3 regions of the Arthrobacter sp. Y3221048 genome follow, and region 2 is predicted to be linked to each of the others. Evidence: riboswitches for the same ligand, from Rfam matches in the RefSeq annotation. Region 2 holds a riboswitch; each other region holds the start of a gene.
What was found. A riboswitch is a leader RNA that binds a small molecule or an ion and turns the genes downstream of it on or off. The one in region 2 is predicted to bind thiamine pyrophosphate.

Region 1 (5,976 bases), 450 kb from region 2:
CGGTAGTCACAACAGCCGACGCTACTGACAACGCGTGCATCAGTACAGCTAAAGAATCTAGGGGTCCGTAAGCTGGGCTTATGCAGCCGTTCCAATTCGACCATCTGGCGACCTTCGCCGTCGTCGTCCGGGAGGGAAGCTTCGATGCCGCCTCCCGTGCGCTCCACGTGACGCCTTCGGCGGTGTCCCAACGGATCAAGGCGATGGAGCAGGCGGCGGGGCAGGTCCTGTTGCAGCGCACCGCCCCGGTGCGGCCGACGGCTGCCGGAGATGTGGTCCTGCGGCTGGCGCGGCAGGTGCGGGTCCTGCAGGACGATGCGCAGCGCGAACTCGGCGGCAACGGTGACGGCGTGGCCCTGCCGCTGGTGGTCAACGCGGATTCGCTGGCCACCTGGTTCCTGGGCGCGCTGGCCCGCATGCCGCGCGAGCGGGGCGTGTTCTTCGAAGTCCACCGCGAAGACGAGCAGCATTCAACCTCGCTGCTGCGGGCCGGACGGGTGACGGCGGCGGTAACGGCGACGCCGGAGCCGGTCCAGGGCTGCTCGGTGGAAGCGCTCGGCTCGCTGCGCTACCGTGCGGTGGCCAGCCCGGCCTATTTGGAGCACTGGCGGCCCGCCGGCGCAGGGGACGCTGGTGTGGCGTGGCTGGCGGCCGCGCCCGTGCTGGATTTCGACCGCAAGGACGACCTGCAGGAGCGCTTCTACCGGGAACTGACCGGCGCTGCCCTGGCGGCGCCGCGCCATTATCTGCCGGCCTCGGCGGAGTTTGCGGCAGCCGTCCGGCTGGGCTTCGGGTGGGCGCTGCTGCCGGAGCAACAGTGCCTGGCGGACGTGCGCAACGGGACGCTGCACGAGCTGGCCCCGGACCTGCCGGTGGACGTGCCGTTGTACTGGCAGCGCTGGAAGATCAGCTCGCCGGTGCTCGACGAACTGACTGCCTGCGTGAAGCAGACCGCGGAAGAACAGCTGCGCCAGCCCTAGCCTCACCACCGGAGATCAGGCTGCGCGCGGCGTTTCCGCCCGTCAACAGGGCCCGCTTCTCCCCGCCCCGAGCCCCGGCGCCCGCGCCCGACCCCTAGAGTGGAAGGGGAGATCCAGACGAAGGGGCACGATGCAAGACCGCATTCGCAACGCCCGCCTGCTCGAGCGCGTGATGTCCGCGGAGCAGGCGGCTGAACTGATCAAACCCGGCATGACGGTGGCCATGAGCGGCTTCACCGGGGCCGGTTATCCGAAGGCCGTGCCGCAGGCGCTGGCGGCGCGGATGGAAACCGCGCATGCGGCCGGGGAGCAGTTCAAGATCCGCGTGCTGACCGGCGCCTCAACGGCCCCCGAGCTCGACGGCGCCCTCGCCAAGGTCGACGGGATGCAGCTGCGGCTGCCCTACCAGTCGGACCCGGCGCTGCGCGAACGGATCAATGCCGGCGAGCTGGACTACATCGACATGCACCTTAGCCACGTCGCCCAGCACACCTGGTTCGGCTTTTTCGGCGACGTCGACCTGGCCGTGGTCGAGGCCGTGGGCGTGCTCGAGGATGGACGGCTGATCCCGTCCACCTCGGTGGGCAACAACATGACCTGGCTCCGGGAGGCCAGCCGGGTCATCGTGGAAATCAACAACGCCCAGCCGCTCGGCCTCGAAGGCATGCACGACGTCTACCACGGCACCGCCCTGCCGCCGGAGCGCAAACCCATCCCGCTCGTGAATCCGGACGACCGGATCGGTGAGCCCTACCTGGAGGTGGATCCGGACAAGATCGTGGCCATCGTGCATACCGACGCGCCCGACCGGAACTCCCCCTTCAACCCGCCCGATGAAAACTCGCAGCAAATCGCGGGCCACCTGCTGGAGTTCCTGGACCACGAGGTCCGGCGCGGGCGCCTGACCGAGCAGCTGCTCCCGTTGCAGTCCGGGGTCGGTAATATCCCCAACGCAGTGCTGGAAGGCCTGGCGGCCGGCGGCTACCGCGGCCTGACCGCCTACACCGAGGTCATCCAGGACGGCATGCTGCAGCTGCTCAAGGAGGGCGTGCTGCGCATGGCCTCCGCCACGTCCTTCTCGCTCAGCCGCACCGGTTTGGAGGAGTTCAACGCGAACGTCGACTACTACCGCGAGCGCATCATCCTGCGCACCCAGGAGATCTCCAACCACCCCGAACTGGTCCGCCGGCTGGGCTGCATCTCGCTCAACGGGATGATCGAAGCGGACATCTACGGCAACATCAACTCCACCCACGTTGCCGGCACCAAGGTGATGAACGGCATCGGCGGCTCCGGCGACTTCGCCCGGAACAGCTACCTGTCCGTCTTCATGTCCCCCAGCATGGCCAAGGGCGGGAAGGTCTCCAGCATCGTGCCGATGGCCAGCCACGTCGACCACACCGAGCACGACACGATGATCGTGATCACGGAGCAGGGTCTGGCCGACCTGCGCGGCCTCGCGCCGAAGCAACGGGCGCGCAAGATCATCGAGACCTGCGCCCACCCGGACTACCGGCCGATGCTGCAGGACTACTTTGATCGTGCCTGCCGGGACAGCTTCGGCAAGCACACCCCGCACCTGCTCGGTGAGGCCTTGTCCTGGCACCAGCGCTTCGTGGAAACCGGCAGCATGCTCCCGGCACAGCAGTAACGGCTGGGAGTATGACGCCGTCGTGCCGGCGGCCTTTCGCCGCCCGGTGCGGCTGCCGGTAGGCTGCTGGCTTGTACACGGGAGTCCGGTGAGCCGGGCTGAGAGGAAGCTTCTCAAGTTTCGACCGTTGAACCTGATCTGGATCATGCCAGCGCAGGGAGCAACCCTCACACCCGTGCCCTGTTCACTCAACAGAAGGGCGCGACAATGCAGACATCCGACGGCATGCACCTGGTGGCGATGGTCAACCCGCCGACCAGCCAGTATTCGGAGAACTGGCGGCATCCGCTCTCCCGGCGGGACTGGCTGAGCGCGGAGTTTTATCTCGATCTGGGCAGGACGCTGGAACGAGGCTGCTTCGACATGCTGTTCCTGCCCGACGCGCTGGCCGTCCCGGAGGACAACGAGGGCGACTTCGCCACCACGCTGGTCACGGGCGGCAAGGGCGCCATCTATCTCGACCCTTTGGTCACCCTGTCACTCGTTGCCGGGGCGACCCGGCACCTGGGGCTGGCCGCCACCATCTCCACGACCTTCACCCCGGCCTACACCATCGCCCGGAAGCTGCTCTCGCTGGATCACCTCTCCGGCGGCCGGGTCGCCTGGAACATCGTCACGTCCACCACCGACGCCGAGGCCGCCAACTTCGGCCTGGCCTCCATCCCGCCCAAGGCGGAGCGTTACGACCGGGCCGACGACGTCGTCCAGGCCGTAGTGGACCTGTGGGAAACCTGGGAGCCCGGGGCGCTGACACTGGACGCGCCGGGACGCCGGTTTGCGGATCCGGAGCGTGTCCACCGGATACCCGAACGGTCCCGGTCCGGCGGCGACGACCGTCCGCTGAGCCGCGGTCCGCTCACCCTGCCGCGCAGTCCGCAGGGAAGGCCGGTACTCATGCAGGCCGGATCCTCCCCGCGCGGCATGGAGTTCGCCGCCCGCTGGGCCGAGGTCGTGTTCGCCGTCGCCGACACTCCGGACGCCATGCGCGCGGTGCGGACCGAACTGCGGGCCCGCGCCGCCGTCGCCGGACGGAATCCGGATCGGCTGGCCGTGCTCCCGGCCGTCCAGCCGATCACCGGTGCCACTCCCGCCGCCGCCCGCCAAGCCGTAGTGGGCCTGGAGACGGCGCTTGATGAGGAGGACGTTCTGACGAAATTGGGCCGGCTCCTTCACGCGGCCCGGGAGGACCTGAAGCCGGACGGCAGCGCCGAGGAGTTGCTGCTGGCCCATCGCGGGGCCACGGGCAGCGAGGGCTTTGAACAAATGCTCCTGGCGGCAGCCCGCCGGAAATCGATGACCGTCCGCGAACTGGCGACGGCGCAGGCCATGAACCAACTGCACCCCCAGCCCGTGGGCGATCCGGCGGAAATCGCCGACTACTTGTGCGAACTCTACGACTCCGAGGCGGCTGACGGTTTCGTGATCATGTCGGCCCTCTACCCGTCCTCGCTCGAAGAGTTCGTCAACGGCGTGGTGCCGGAGCTGCAGGCCCGAGGCCGGTTCCGGACCTCATATTCGGGACGCACCCTGCGCGATCACCTGGGAGTTTCCGTGGAAGGCAGTCGCTCCGTCGCGTCTTAGCAGCCCTTCCGCGGCGGTTCAGCGCTGGTAGACCCTGGCGAGCACGGCGTCGAAGACCCGGTCGGGCAGCAGCCGGCGAGCGCCCATGATCGTCCGCGCGCCTCTGCCGACCGGGTACCGGCTGCGCGTGCGCCGGGCGGCCGCCACCCGGGCGATGCGGCGGCCAACAACGTCCGGCCGCGTTCCCGTGCGTTCCGTGTAGGCCCCGGCAATCGCCCGTGCCGCGCTCTCCGCCTGCTGCGCGTAGGCCGTCCCTTCGGAACTCTGCAGCAGGCTTTCCACCGCGATGGCGTCCCACTCGGTCAGAATCGGCCCGGGCTCGACGATCACCACGTCGATGCCGAAGGGCTTGAGCTCCACCCGAAGGCAGTCCGACAAACCCTCGACCGCGAATTTCGCCGCGTGGTACCAGCCGCCCAGCGGTTCGTAGAAGACGCCGCCGATCGAAGAGACGTTGATGATCCGCCCGCTGCCCTGGGCCCGCATGGCGGGGGCCGCCAGTTGGATGAGCCGCCCCAGCCCGAACAGGTTCACTTCGAACTGCTGCCGGGCGTCCTCCAGCGGCACGTTCTCAATCGCGCCGTACGAGCCGTAACCGGCATTGTTGACCAGCACGTCCAGCCGCCCCTGCTCCGAAAGGATTTGCCCCACCCCGCGCACCATCGACGCGTCGTCGGTCAGGTTCATCTCGAGGACGCGGACCCCGTGCTCTTCCAGCGGCCGCATCCGCTCCAGCCGGCGCGCGGCCGCGTAGACGGTGAAGCCGCCGCGTGCCAGTTCCCGGCAGGCGTGTTCCCCGATGCCGGAGGACGCTCCGGTTACCAGTGCGACTTTGTCCCTCACCATCACGCCTCACTTCTCTAAAGCCACAACGACGGCGGTGCCCGCCTCGTCCGGCAACGTCCGGGCCGCGCCGTCGGGTGGGTAGAGCCGCTGACAGCCGTCGAGTTCCACGGTCAGCGGTGCGCCGGCGCTTTGCCCCTTGGCGAGCGGCCAGAGCACAGCAAACTCCGTTGCGTCGTCGATGCATTCGCTGTCAACAGGATCCTTTGCGGCCGCGTTTAAGATGGCATCTTTGACCGTGCCTTTAATGCTTCCGCCCCTGGAAAACGTCCCGGACACGATCTCGATGACGTCAAATTCCAAGTCCGGCTGCGCTCCGGCGGGGCGCTCCTCCTCTTCAGCCGGCACCGGCTCGGTCCGGTACTGGCAGATCCTCAAGGCGTCGGCCTCGCCGGCGCTCGGCAGCAGACCGGGGGAACCCAGCTCGCCCTCGCCGCTGCCACGCGGCTCCTCGCCCACCTCGAAGGGTGCCAGCGCGGTCATGCCCGGCACCGGCTTGATGCTCCACTCGGCGGGGCAGTCAGCATCCAGCGCCGCCCTCGGCTGGATCAGTTCCATCCGGTGCTGCTTCGATTCGAGCACGGTCATGCCCGCCAGAACCTCGCGGACCCCGGGTTTCGTCTTGCCGCAGGAATCCGTGGGCCACGCGGCACGCATGGCTTTGCCGGCCGCATCCACGAGCCAAAGATCGGGGACCATTTCCATGTCCGCGGTGCAGGCCTGGTTCGCCCTGGGGCCGTCGCTGGGCTGCGCCAGCGCCTTTAACAGTGCGTCAATGTTTCCGGTGAGGCGCTCTTCCGTGAACGCCGACCACAGGCCTTCCTCGTCCTCGAGGGTCGCCATCGCCATGGCGTCGCAGCGGATGACGTCAACAGGCGCGAAGGCTTTGGGCACGCTACCGGCCGCCGGCGGCGGAGGCGC
Region 2 (5,976 bases):
CATCACCTCGGCGTCGTAGTTGGCCCGCTCGGGCAACTGCCACAGGAACGGTCCGAGCTTTTCGCCGAGACCGAGGACCCCCGAAGCGTAGAAATTCGCCAAGGCGTCCCGGACGTCCTTCAGGCCCTTCATATGGGTGATGTACCGCCCGCCCTTGACCGCGAACACGAAGTCCGGAGGCGTCTCGGCGTGCCACTGCCGGAAGCTGGAGGGTCGCTGCAGCGAATAGAACGTGCCGTTGATTTCGACTGAATTCAGGTGGCCGGAGGCATACTCCAGCTCGCGGCGCTGGGGCAGGCCCTTCGGGTAGAACGTGCCGCGCCAGCGCGGGTATCGCCAGCCGGAAATGCCGATCCGTGCCATCGGTTGAGAGGCGGCCATGTTCCGCAGGCTACCCGGCTCCGCCGGTACAGGCCAGAGCAGGCAGCGCTCCGCCGTCGTGCTGTGGGGCGTTGCGCAACCTCTAGAGCGCTGCCGCATCCGGGCGCGAGAGCCCTCGCTTTTCGAGTGGAGAGAAGATGTAGGTTTACGCCCGGTTTCGCTGCATCTTCTCTCCACTCGACGTGCCGTCCCGGTTCCGCCCCGGGATCGACGTCGCGGGTGCGGTAGTTGGAGGGGCTGCAATAGCTGAGGGGCTGCGACCGCTTTCCTGTTCAGCCCGGGATCGATGTCCCGCTCCGGGAGCCGGAGGGCTGCGATCGCTTTCCGGCTCCCGCCCCGGGGAGCGACGTCCCGCCTCGGGCGTCTGAGGGCTGCGATCGCTTCCCGGTTTCCGCCTTGGAACCAATCAGGCGGCGCGGATTCCGGTCGATTGAGGCCCATCCGCTAAACTTGGCGGGTAAGAGCCCCAAATACTCCGCCCGGAGTGAGGGGCGTTCTCATGCGCGGCAGCGGCTCCTTGATGTGCAGTCTGTCCGGGGCTTCCGCCGCATCGAATGGGGGAGGATCCCATGCCAGCAATTGTGATCGTCGGAGCCCAGTGGGGCGACGAAGGAAAAGGCAAGGCTACCGACCTGCTCGGCGGCCGCGTGGATTACGTGGTCAAGCCGAACGGCGGCAACAACGCGGGGCACACCGTCGTCGTCGGCGGGGAGAAGTACGAGCTGAAGCTGTTGCCGGCCGGCATCCTGTCCCCCAACGCCACTCCGATCATCGGCAACGGCTGCGTGGTCAACCTTGAGGCCCTCTTCGAGGAGATCGACGGGCTCGAGGCCCGCGGCGCGGACACCTCGCGGCTGCGCGTCTCCGCCAACGCACACCTCGTTGCCCCGTTCCACCAGACCATGGACAAGGTGACCGAACGCTTCCTGGGCAAGCGCGCTATCGGCACCACCGGCCGCGGCATCGGCCCCGCCTACATGGACAAGGTGGCCCGGCTGGGTATCCGCGTGCAGGACGTGTTCGACGAATCGATCCTGCGGCAAAAGGTCGAAGGGTCGCTGCGGCAGAAGAACGAACTGCTGGTCAAGGTGTACAACCGCCGGGACGTGCACGTGGAGGAGGTCGTCGAGTACTTCCTGTCCTTCGCCGAGCGGCTGCGCCCGATGGTCATCGACTCCACCTACGTGCTGAACAAGGCGCTGGACGAGGGCAAGGTCGTGCTGATGGAGGGCGGCCAGGCCACCTTCCTGGACGTTGACCACGGCACCTACCCGTTCGTGACCTCCTCCAACCCGACGGCCGGCGGCGCGTCCGTGGGCTCGGGCATCGGCCCCACCCGGATCAACCGTGCCGTGGGCATCATCAAGGCGTACACCACCCGGGTGGGCGCCGGGCCGTTCCCCACCGAACTGTTCGACGACATGGGCGAGTACCTGCAGAAGAAGGGCGGGGAGTTCGGCGTGAACACCGGCCGGCCGCGGCGCTGCGGCTGGTACGACGCCGTGCTGGCCCGTCACGCCGCCCGGGTCAACGGCTTCACGGACTACTTCGTGACCAAGCTGGACGTGCTCACCGGCATCGAACAGATCCCGGTCTGCGTGGCCTACGACGTGGACGGCGTCCGGCACGACGAAATGCCGATGACCCAGACCGAGTTCCACCACGCCAAGCCGATCTTCGAGTACTTCGAGGGCTGGACCGAGGACATCACCGGCGCCAGGACCCTGGAAGACCTGCCGGAGAACGCCCGCAACTACGTGCTGGCGCTCGAAAAGCTCTCCGGCACCCGGTTCTCCGCCATCGGCGTGGGCCCCGACCGCGACCAGACCATCGTGGTCCGGGACCTGATCAGCGAATAGCAGGACTAACGACGGCGATGGCCGGCTTAGCCGTCGGACCGTCACCGATGGAGTACGACGGCGGGGGCGCAGTTCGGCCGTCGGACCGTCACCGATGGATGACGACGGCGATGGCCGGCTTAGCCGTCGGACCGTCACCGATGGATTATGACGGCGGGGCGGGGGCGGCGATGTCCGCGCCCCGCTGCGTTCCCGGCCCCGCGCTTAAACCTTTTCGTGTCCGGTGCGCGCCATGGGTTAGACTCGTGGGCAACACGGGAGTCCGGTGAGCCGGGCTGAGAGGAAACTTCTCAAGTTTCGACCGTCGAACCTGATCTGGATCATGCCAGCGCAGGGACGTTGACTCTTTACTACCCGTGCCCCGTTTAACAAACCTAAGGGCGCGAAAATGCGAACATCAGACTCGATCGTCACAGCGACGAACACCCCCACTGCTGCCCCCGGCAGCGATAAGTTCACCGCCACTCCCCGCGAGTTCGGCGTGGGCGCGAGATTGACCCTGGCGGTGATGGCCGACAACTATGCCGACTTCATCCTGGCGGCACTGGACGAGGCCGACGCCACCGGCCTTGAGGTGCAGACCGGTGAGGTGAGCACCTACCTGACCGGCGCCGAGCAGGACGTGCTGCGCTACCTGAGCCAAGTGATTGCCGCGGCGGGACGCACCGGGGCGCATGTCTCGGCTTCCGTGCTCTTGTCCCGGGGCTGCCCCGGCGGCGTCAGCTGCGAAATACCCGAGGGAGGCGCCGCCCTGTACTCGGAGATCCCGGAGCTGGAGCCCACCGGAATCGAGGCCGCGGCCGACTGGGCGCTGTATCCACTGGCCGACGCCGGTACCGGCGGCGCCTCAGCCGACCACATGCGCGATATCTACGCCGCCATCGACTATGCAAAGTCCACAGGTGTTGCCGTGCAGGCGGAGCATTTTGTCACCCGCTTGGACGGCGATGTTGCCCAGGTGCTGCAGGCCGTTGCCGCCGGCTGGATACTGGTGGGCCGTTCCGTCCAGCACGTCACCACGCACGCGACGCTGTCCATCAACAGCCCCAGCGCCTCCTGAAGCGGAAGGACCAGTCATGTCATCATCGTCTTCGCAGCAGCATGCCCTCCCGCGCGGTGCCTGGACCCTGAAGGACCTCGTCCTCCTGGTTGTCCTCGGCGTCGTCTTCGGTTTTCTCTACTGGGTCTTCGTCCAGGCCTGGACCGCCCTGTCCCTGCTGATGGGGCCGGCCGGAGACCTGTCGCAGCACTTCCTGGCCGGAAGCTGGCTGCTGGTGGCTCCGATCGCCATCGCGATTGTCCAGCGTCCCTTCGCCGGCGTGCTGGCCGAGGTCCTGGCCTCGGTGATCGAGGTGGTGTTCCTGGGCTCCGCCGTCGGTCCGCTGCTGTTCGTGGCAGCCGCGATCCAGGGCATTGGCAGCGAGATCCCGTTCGCGGCCACCCGCTACCGTTCCTACGGCTGGCTTACCTACGCCCTGTCCGGACTGTTCGGCGCCGGCCTGGTCTTCTTCTATTCGGCCTTCCGGTCCGGCTGGTACGGACAGGACTTGTTCTGGACCCGCCTGGTCATCCACCTGATCTCCGGCGTGATTTTGGGCGGGCTGCTGGGCAAGATCATCGTCGAGGGGCTGGCGAAGACCGGCGTGGTGGACAACTTTGCGATTGGCCGCGCCCGGATGGGCACAACCGATGCGCACCGCTGACCCGGTCCTGGAGCTCGATGACGTATCCGTAGGCTTCCCCCGGCGGGACACAGCCGTGCTGCGCAACGTCATGCTGCGGCTCAAGCCCGGGGAACACCTGATCGTGTTTGGTGCCTCCGGATCGGGAAAGTCCACGCTGCTGCAGGCCGTCACGGGGGTGGTCCCGCACTCGGTGGTCGCCACCCTCACCGGCACGGTGTCGGTCAACGGCTTGGCCACGACCGATTCCTCGGTCGCCGAGCTTTCCCGCCACGTCGGCGTGCTGGCCCAGGATCCCTCCTCCGGGGTCTGTCTTCCGGACGTCGAACAGGAGTTGGCGCTGCCGCTGGAGAACCGTGCGGTGCCTCCGGAGGAAATATCGGCACGGATCGACGCAGTGCTGGCTTCGGTCGGTGCCGCCGGCCTCCGCGGCCGCCCAACGGCCCAGCTGTCCGGCGGAGAAGGCCAGCGGGTGGCGCTGGCTGCCGGCCTCATCGCCGAACCGGACCTGCTGCTGCTCGACGAACCCACCTCCATGCTCGATCCGGCAGGCCTGGCCGCTGTGCGGGACGCCGTCGCCGCTGCCACGGCCGCCTACGGGCCGGCAGTGGTTTTGGTCGAACACCGGCTGGACGACTACGCCGGTGAAGCGGGCATAGCCGGCCTGCCGCACCGGGCGGTCGTCCTGGGCGGTGCAGGCCAGGTCCTGGCCGACGGCGTGACCGCCGAAGTGCTGGGGGCCCATGCCGTACGGCTGAATGAGGCCGGATGCTGGCTGCCGCTGGAGACGGAACTGCTGGCCGTCACGGGCCGGACCGGCGGTCTCGACGCGCCCGACGTCTGCTCGGCCTTGCGGCAGCTGGCAGCGCCGGACCACGCCCAGGATGCCGCGGCGCCCGCGGTCGGCGAGACGGTGCTGGCCGCGGAGAGTCTCTCCGTCTCGCGGACGGTACCCGGGCGGAAAAAGCGCCGGAACGCGGGGGATGTCCGGCCGGAATCGGCCATTCTCCATGATGTGACCCTCCGGCTGAAGCGCGGCGAAATTGCAGCCCTGCTGGGAGCCAACGGGGCCGGCAAGACCTCCTTGCTGCTCACCCTCGCCCGGCTCCTGCAGCCGGCGGCGGGAACCATCCGCGGGGAACGTCCGGGGATGGTGTTCCAGAACCCCGAGCACCAGTTCGTGGCACACACCGTCCAGGACGAAGTCCGGCACGGCCTTCCCGACGCTCCCGCCGAACGGTTCGGCCGCCTCCTGGCGCAGCACCGGCTCACCCATGTGGCGGACCAGAGCCCCTTCCGGTTGTCGGGCGGCGAAAAGCGACGCCTGAGCGTGGCGGCCATGCTGGCCCACGAGTGGCCTGCGCTCCTGGCTGATGAACCCACGTTCGGCCTCGACCGGCGGGACACGATCGCCACGGTGGCAGCCTTCAAGGAGGCCGCCGCCGCTGGCCGCGGCATCCTCTTCTCCAGCCACGACCTGCGGACCGTCGCGACGCTGGCTGACCGAACCATCGTGATCGCGGACCGCACGGTAATTGCCGACGGCCCCGTCTTCGACGTCCTGCGCGACCCTGAGGTCCTGCAGCGTGCCGGCCTGCGGCTGCCGCCGCTGATCGAATGGCTGCTGGCCGAGTTCGCCTCGGCCCACGAGATCCGGCGGGTCCTTGACCGGCTCGATGCTGCGGTATCCCGCGCCGGTACGGTTCATCCGCAGATCGGAAGCCGGGCATGAGCGCCGCCTTCGCCCCCGGCCCGGTTTCCGCCGTCGCCGGCGGCGTCCTGGCGCGGCGCAATCCGACCATCAAGCTCGCGCTCCTGTTTGTGGTGTCGCTGACCCTGATCTTCATCTTCGATCCGGTGACGCCTGCCGTCCTCTACCTGGTCGCCCTGGCCGCTGTCGCTGCCTCCACACGCCTCAGGCCCAGGACCATGGCGCTGGCGCACGTACCCTTCGTCGCCTTCGGGCTGGGGATTTTCATGGTCAACGCGCTGAGCCGGCCCGGCGAGGTGTTATGGGAGTCCGGGCCGCTGCGGATTACAGTCGAGGGCCTCGC
Region 3 (5,976 bases), on a different contig from region 2:
GCAAGATCGGGCTCGTGCAGGGCGGCGTGGAGCTGGGCACCCCGGTCGCCTGGGTACTGGTGGCGGGCAGCATGGTTACGTCCCTGCTGACCCTGCTGGCCATGGCGCGGGTCTGGAACCGCGTGTTCTGGCGGCGCCCCGAAGATGCCGAGCACCCGGACCCGGTGCTGGTGGCCACCAAGCCTGACGGATCCGCCGTGCGGACCACCCGTCATGTGGAGGACCACCCGCACGGGCGTTTCACTGGACGGGGCATCGTTCAACTGCTGCCGCTGCCCATGGTCTGGCCGACGGTCGGGCTGGTGGCGATGGGCCTTGCCCTGACGCTGTTCGCCGGGCCCCTGTTCGAGCTCAGCGACCAGGCGGCGCGGGAGATGCTGCAGCGCACCCCCTACATCGAGGCCGTCCTGGGTGAGGGCGCCCTGCAGGAGGGGGGCCAATGAGGAAACCGCGCATCTCCATCTGGGTCGAGCTGCCGCTGCTGGCTTGGCTGGTCATCCTCTGGGGCTCCCTGTGGCAGGATTTCAGTCCCGGCAACCTGATTTTCGGCCTGCTGATCGCGCTGGTCATCGTGAACCTGTTCTACCTGCCGCCGGTCGAACTCAGCGGACGCTTCAATCCGCTGGCGGCGCTGGTGTTCGCCGTCACGTTCGTGTGGCAGGTGGCGGTGGCGAGCGTCGAAGTCCTGTGGCTGGCCCTGACCCGCGGCCCGACGCTGCGCAACGCGGTGGTGGCGGTCCGGCTGCGAAGCCATTCCGACCTGCTGGTGACTGCCACCGGGCATGCCATTTCGCTGATCCCCGGCAGCTTCGTGGTGGATGTGGACCGCTCGACGTCCACTCTTTACCTGCACGTGATCGACGTGGCCACCGAGGAGGCCGCCGAACGTTTCCGGGCAGACGTGCGGCGGATCGAGGCGGGACTGATCCGGATGATGGGCACGAAGGAAGAACTGGCAATGGTCAAGGCCGAAGGTACCGGCAGGGGAGGTGCAGTGTGAACGGGGAAGTCATTCCGGTTGCCCAAGTCGTCGTGAGCGCAGTGCTGGGCGTGGCCGCGGTGCTGTCGCTGATCCGCCTCGCCCGCGGCCCCTCGCTGCTGGACCGGCTGCTGGCCATTGACGTGCTGCTGGCGATTGTCTGCGCCGGACTCATCGTGGACATGGCCGCCGGCGGCCACATGAACAACCTGACGCTGGTCGTTGTCATTTGCCTTGTCGGTTTCATCGGCTCGGTCGCCGTGGCTCGTTTCGTGACGGACGGGCGGCCCCGTGAACACTGACCTGATACTCGACATCGCGACCGCCGTCTGCCTGATCGCCGGCGCGGGGATGTCCCTGGCCGCGGCCATCGGCCTGCTGCGGTTTCCGGACCTGCTATCCCGGATGCACGCCGCCACGAAGCCGCAGGTCTTCGGCCTGCTGCTGCTGCTGACGGCAATGGCCCTGCAGTTGCGCAGCTGGACGGCGGTGCCCTTGCTCCTCATAGCCTGGCTGTTCCAGTTGCTCACCGTGCCGGTTTCCGCCCACATGGTGGGCCGGGCCGGATACCGAACCAAGCACCTGCGCAAGGAAATCCTCAGCGTGGACGACCTCGACGCGGTGGTGGAGGCAGCGGCCGAGGAGGATTCCGAGGTGGCATCCGACGACGTCGCGCCTTCCAGCGCCGACGCCGGCAGCGGTGATGTTCCCGGCGGCCAGCACGCCGGCGAGCCGGGGGAGCGGCGTACCGCGGCGGCGGCCGCTGGTCCCGGGCGGAACGACCAGGACGACGCCGGGCCGGCGGACCAAAAATAACCCGCGGACAAAAGATAACCCGCGGACAAAAAATAACCCGCGAACAAAAAAATGCCGGTCCGGCGGCGGCTGCCGGCGGACCGGGACCAGAAGCGCGATGGGGGACGGGACCGCGGCCCCGTCCCCCATCGGACTCCCTCAAGGGACCGCTTAGACCATTTCCCGCGTCTTGTCGTAGCGGATGACCGCCTTGGCGGTGGCGCGTTTGGTCAGCACCTGGATCACGCGCGCCACGGTGCCGGACACCACGGCGAAGGCGACCGCCGACCGCAGGCTGTTCTCCAGGTCATCGTCGCTCTTCGGCGCATCTTTTCCGGTGACTCTCTTCCAGACGAACCCCAGCAGCTGGCTGGCTGCCAGGCCCGCGCCGATACTCACCAGTGTGCCCAAGAGCCTCAACACAACGTTCATGCCCGCTCCCTTCCGGGGCCGCGGCCCCGTCTCAACTGCTGTTCCGGTTCCCAGCCTACTGCCCGGCACCCGCCCGGGCCGTAAGCCGTCGTGCATTTTCCAAGGGTCTGAAGCCCGAATCGCCCGCCGCTGCGGGCAAGTGTAGACTGGTGCGTGCTGCTAGACAGCACCTATGACGACAGGGGAGCGTCCGACCGGCCGGTACACACCGGAGACCGGGAGGGACGCTGAGAGTGCGGATGAACCGCAGACCCTCGAACCTGCTCCGGTTAGTACCGGCGAAGGGAGTCGAGTTCTCGGGGCGCGCCGCATGGCCGCCCTCCCCTCCTGCAACCAGGAGGATCCCAGTGAGTACCGTTTCGAATGCACCCGCCACGCCTACCCCTGCCCGGAAGCCGCGCTACGGCTGGCGGGTGGTGGACATCGTCGTGGCCTCGGTGGTCGCCGTGGCCGTCGGCGTCATCTTCTGGGCCTGGTCGGCGGGCTGGCCGCTGATCGAGGGCCTGACCCTTGCCTTCCCGCCTTCGGCCGGACTGTACACCGGCGGCTGGCTGATGGCCGGCGTGCTGGGCGGGCTGATCATCCGCAAGCCCGGCGCCGCCATCTACTGCGAGATGCTGGCCGCCATTGTCTCCGCGCTGCTGGGCACGAGCTTCGGCATGACCGTCCTGGTCTCCGGCCTGATCCAGGGGCTGGGGGCCGAGATCGTCTTCCTGCTCTTCCTGTACCGCAAGTTCAACCTCGGCGTGGCGCTGCTGGCCGGCCTGGGCGCAGGCCTGGCGCTGTCCATCAGCGAGAACATCCTCTACAACATGCTGTGGGCCGCCGAGTGGCAACTGGCCTACGTGGGCTTCGCGGCCGTGTCCGGCGTCGTGATTGCCGGGCTGCTGCCGTGGCTGGCGGTCAGGGGGCTGGCGAAGACGGGCGTGCTGTCCTCCTTCGCCGCGGGACGCTCGGCCGACGTCTGAGCCGTTCCATGGGAGAGCAGAGTACGACGGCGGTGCCCGGACCTGTGCCGGTCCTCGCCGAAGGGTGGGGCTGGCGGCACGCTGGCCGCAAGGACCCGGCGGTGCGCGGGGCCAGTTTCAGCATCGCCCCGGGCGAACGGGTACTGCTGCTGGGCGCCTCCGGGGCCGGCAAGTCCACGCTGCTGCACGCCCTGGCGGGCGTGCTCGGCGACGAGGGCGAGGGCGAGGAGACCGGCCGGCTCACCGTGGCGGGTGTGCGTCCCTCCGAGGCCCGCGGCCGGGCCGGCCTCGTGCTGCAGGATCCGGAGAGCCAGCTGGTGCTGGCCCGGGTTGGCGACGAGGTGGCCTTCGGCGCGGAGAACCTGTCGCTGCCGCGCGCGCAGATCTGGGACAGGGTCCGCGAATCCCTGGCCGATGTCGGCCTGGCGGTACCGCTGGATCACCCTACCTCGGCGCTGTCCGGGGGTCAGAAGCAGCGGCTGGCGCTGGCCTCCGTCCTGGCCATGCGGCCGGGGCTGCTGCTGCTGGACGAGCCGACCGCGAACCTGGACCCGGACGGCGTGCAGGAAGTACGCGACGCCGTGGCCCGGGTGCTGGACCGCACCGGCGCCACCCTGGTGGTGGTCGAGCACCGGGTGGCTGTCTGGGCGGACGTGGTGGACCGCGTGATCGTGCTCGCGGCCGGCGGCGGCGTGCTGGCCGACGGGCCGCCGGGCACGGTGCTCGCCGAGAGCGCCACCCGCGCCCGGTTGATCGAGGCCGGCGTCTGGGTTCCCGGACACACCCCGCGGCTGGACCTGCCCGCGGCACCGGCCCCGGGCGGGCCGTTGCTGCGGGCGGCGGCGCTGGACGTGTCGCGGAACCGGAGAGCCGCACCGGTGCTGCGCGGGGTGGACCTGGACCTGTTGGCCGGGCAGGCGCTCAGCATCACCGGCGCGAACGGCGCCGGCAAATCCACGCTGGCACTCACCCTCGCCGGGCTGGTGCCTCCAGCGGGAGGGGAACTGTCGGCGACACCGGCCTTGCACCGCGGCGCCGGCCTGTCACCGGCAAAATGGAAGTCCGCGCAGCTGGTGACCCGGATCGGCAGCGTCTTCCAGGAACCGGAACACCAGTTCCTCACCGGCACGGTGCTCGACGAACTCGAGTTCGGCCCGCGCCGCGTGGCCAAGCTGCCCAAGGCGACGGTCCGGCAGCGCGTGGACACGATCGCCGAGCGGCTCCGGCTGACCCGCCTGCTGCAGGCCAACCCGTTCACCCTCTCCGGCGGCGAAAAACGCAGGCTCTCGGTAGCCACCATGCTGGCCACCAGCCCGGACATTCTGCTGCTGGACGAGCCGACCTTCGGACAGGACGCCAGCACCTGGGCCGAGCTGGTGACGCTGCTGGCCGAGCTGGTGGCCGATGGCAGGAGCGTGGTCTCGGTGACGCACGACGCCGACTTCACCGCCGCGCTCGGCGGTGCCGGCATACGGGTGGCAGACGGCGGCGTGCGCCCGGCCCAGCCGCTTCGGAGGGCAGCATGAGCATGGACCTGATGACCCCCCGGCTGGCAGCCTCCCCGTTCAGCCGCGCCAACCCGGTATCGAAGCTGGCCGCCGCCACCCTGATCACCGTGGTGGTCATGCTCAGTGTGGACTGGGTCAGCGCCTCCGTGGTGCTGGCCGCCGAACTGTTGCTGATGCCCGTGCTGGGCGTCAGCCCGTGGCTGCTGCTCAAGCGCGGCTGGCCGCTGCTGGCGGCGGCAGCCGTCGGGGCCTGGGCAACGGCTTTGCTGGCCGAGAAGACCGGGGCCGTGCTGTTCCAGTTCGGTCCGCTGATCTTCACCGAGGACTCGGTGGCCGGAGGCGTTGCCATCGGCCTGCGTTCGCTCGCCGTGGCGCTGCCGGGCATTTTCCTGCTCCTGACGACCGACCCCACGGATCTGGCGGACGCCCTGGCGCAGAAGCTGAAGCTGCCCCACCGGTTCGTGCTGGGAGCGCTGGCCGCCATGCGGTTGGTGGGGCTGCTCGTGGAGGAATGGCGGATTCTCGGTTTGGCGCGCCGCGCCCGAGGTGTCGGAGCGGAGAACCGGCCGCTGGCCAAGGCGGGGGCGTTCGTGGGCCAGGCGTTCGGCCTGATCGTGCAGGCCATCCGCCGTGCCACCCGGCTGGCCGTCGCCATGGAGGCCCGCGGCTTCGGCGCCGGACCCAGGACCTGGGCGCGGGAATCCACCTACAGCGTGGTGGATGTTTGGGTGTTGCTGGGCGGCGCCGTCATCGCCGGAGCAGCAGCGGCCGCCGCCGTGGCCGCCGGGACCTGGAACTTCATCTTCGTGTGAACCGGGCCCCGGCCGTCCCATGAAAGCCGGGGTCCGCCGTCCCGTTCGGGGCTACGGCTTGAGCACCACCTTGATGCAGCCGTCCTCCTTCTTCTGGAACTTCTCGTACATCTCCGGCGCCTGCTCCAGCGGAACCTGATGGGTCGCCAGGTCGAGCACGCCCAGCGGGTCCGACGGGTCGTCGACCAGCGGCAGCAGATCGTCGATCCACCGCTTCACGTTGCACTGGCCCATCCGCAGCTGGAGCTGCTTGTCGAACATGGTCAACATCGGCAGGGGGTCCTTCATCCCGCCGTACACGCCACTGATCGAGATCGTGCCGCCGCGCCGGACGGCGTCGATCGCGGTGTAGAGCGCGTCGAGCCTGTCCACCCCGGCTGTCTCCATCGCCTTGCGGCCCAGAGCGGACGGCAGCAGCCCCACCGCCTGGTGGACCGCGCCTGCCACGGGCGAGCCGTGCGCCTCCATGCCCACCGCATCCA

Region 1: another riboswitch for thiamine pyrophosphate. It lies ahead of AC5RVS_RS04015 (NtaA/DmoA family FMN-dependent monooxygenase); the one in region 2 lies ahead of AC5RVS_RS01875 (YkoF family thiamine/hydroxymethylpyrimidine-binding protein).
Region 3: another riboswitch for thiamine pyrophosphate. It lies ahead of AC5RVS_RS05855 (ECF transporter S component); the one in region 2 lies ahead of AC5RVS_RS01875 (YkoF family thiamine/hydroxymethylpyrimidine-binding protein).

What each region holds. Positions count from the first base shown of each region.
Region 1 covers NZ_JBNHHX010000001.1:850,468-856,443, reverse strand. The annotation lists gene AC5RVS_RS04030 (LysE/ArgO family amino acid transporter) at 1-10, opposite strand, end outside; gene AC5RVS_RS04025 (LysR family transcriptional regulator ArgP) at 81-980, shown strand; gene scpC (succinyl-CoA:acetate CoA-transferase ScpC) at 1,111-2,631, shown strand; TPP riboswitch at 2,699-2,808, shown strand; gene AC5RVS_RS04015 (NtaA/DmoA family FMN-dependent monooxygenase) at 2,839-4,212, shown strand; gene AC5RVS_RS04010 (oxidoreductase) at 4,231-5,058, opposite strand; gene AC5RVS_RS04005 (hypothetical protein) at 5,065-5,976, opposite strand, start outside.
Region 2 covers NZ_JBNHHX010000001.1:405,111-411,086, reverse strand. The annotation lists gene AC5RVS_RS01885 (DUF72 domain-containing protein) at 1-381, opposite strand, end outside; gene AC5RVS_RS01880 (adenylosuccinate synthase) at 951-2,240, shown strand; TPP riboswitch at 2,485-2,595, shown strand; gene AC5RVS_RS01875 (YkoF family thiamine/hydroxymethylpyrimidine-binding protein) at 2,629-3,300, shown strand; gene AC5RVS_RS01870 (ECF transporter S component) at 3,317-3,943, shown strand; gene AC5RVS_RS01865 (ABC transporter ATP-binding protein) at 3,930-5,654, shown strand; gene AC5RVS_RS01860 (energy-coupling factor transporter transmembrane component T family protein) at 5,651-5,976, shown strand, end outside.
Region 3 covers NZ_JBNHHX010000002.1:261,005-266,980, forward strand. The annotation lists gene AC5RVS_RS05830 (Na+/H+ antiporter subunit D) at 1-443, shown strand, start outside; gene AC5RVS_RS05835 (Na+/H+ antiporter subunit E) at 440-1,000, shown strand; gene AC5RVS_RS05840 (MrpF/PhaF family protein) at 997-1,281, shown strand; gene mnhG (monovalent cation/H(+) antiporter subunit G) at 1,271-1,795, shown strand; gene AC5RVS_RS05850 (DUF4235 domain-containing protein) at 1,946-2,206, opposite strand; TPP riboswitch at 2,377-2,510, shown strand; gene AC5RVS_RS05855 (ECF transporter S component) at 2,554-3,174, shown strand; gene AC5RVS_RS05860 (ABC transporter ATP-binding protein) at 3,183-4,700, shown strand; gene AC5RVS_RS05865 (energy-coupling factor transporter transmembrane component T family protein) at 4,697-5,494, shown strand; gene AC5RVS_RS05870 (zinc-dependent alcohol dehydrogenase) at 5,546-5,976, opposite strand, start outside.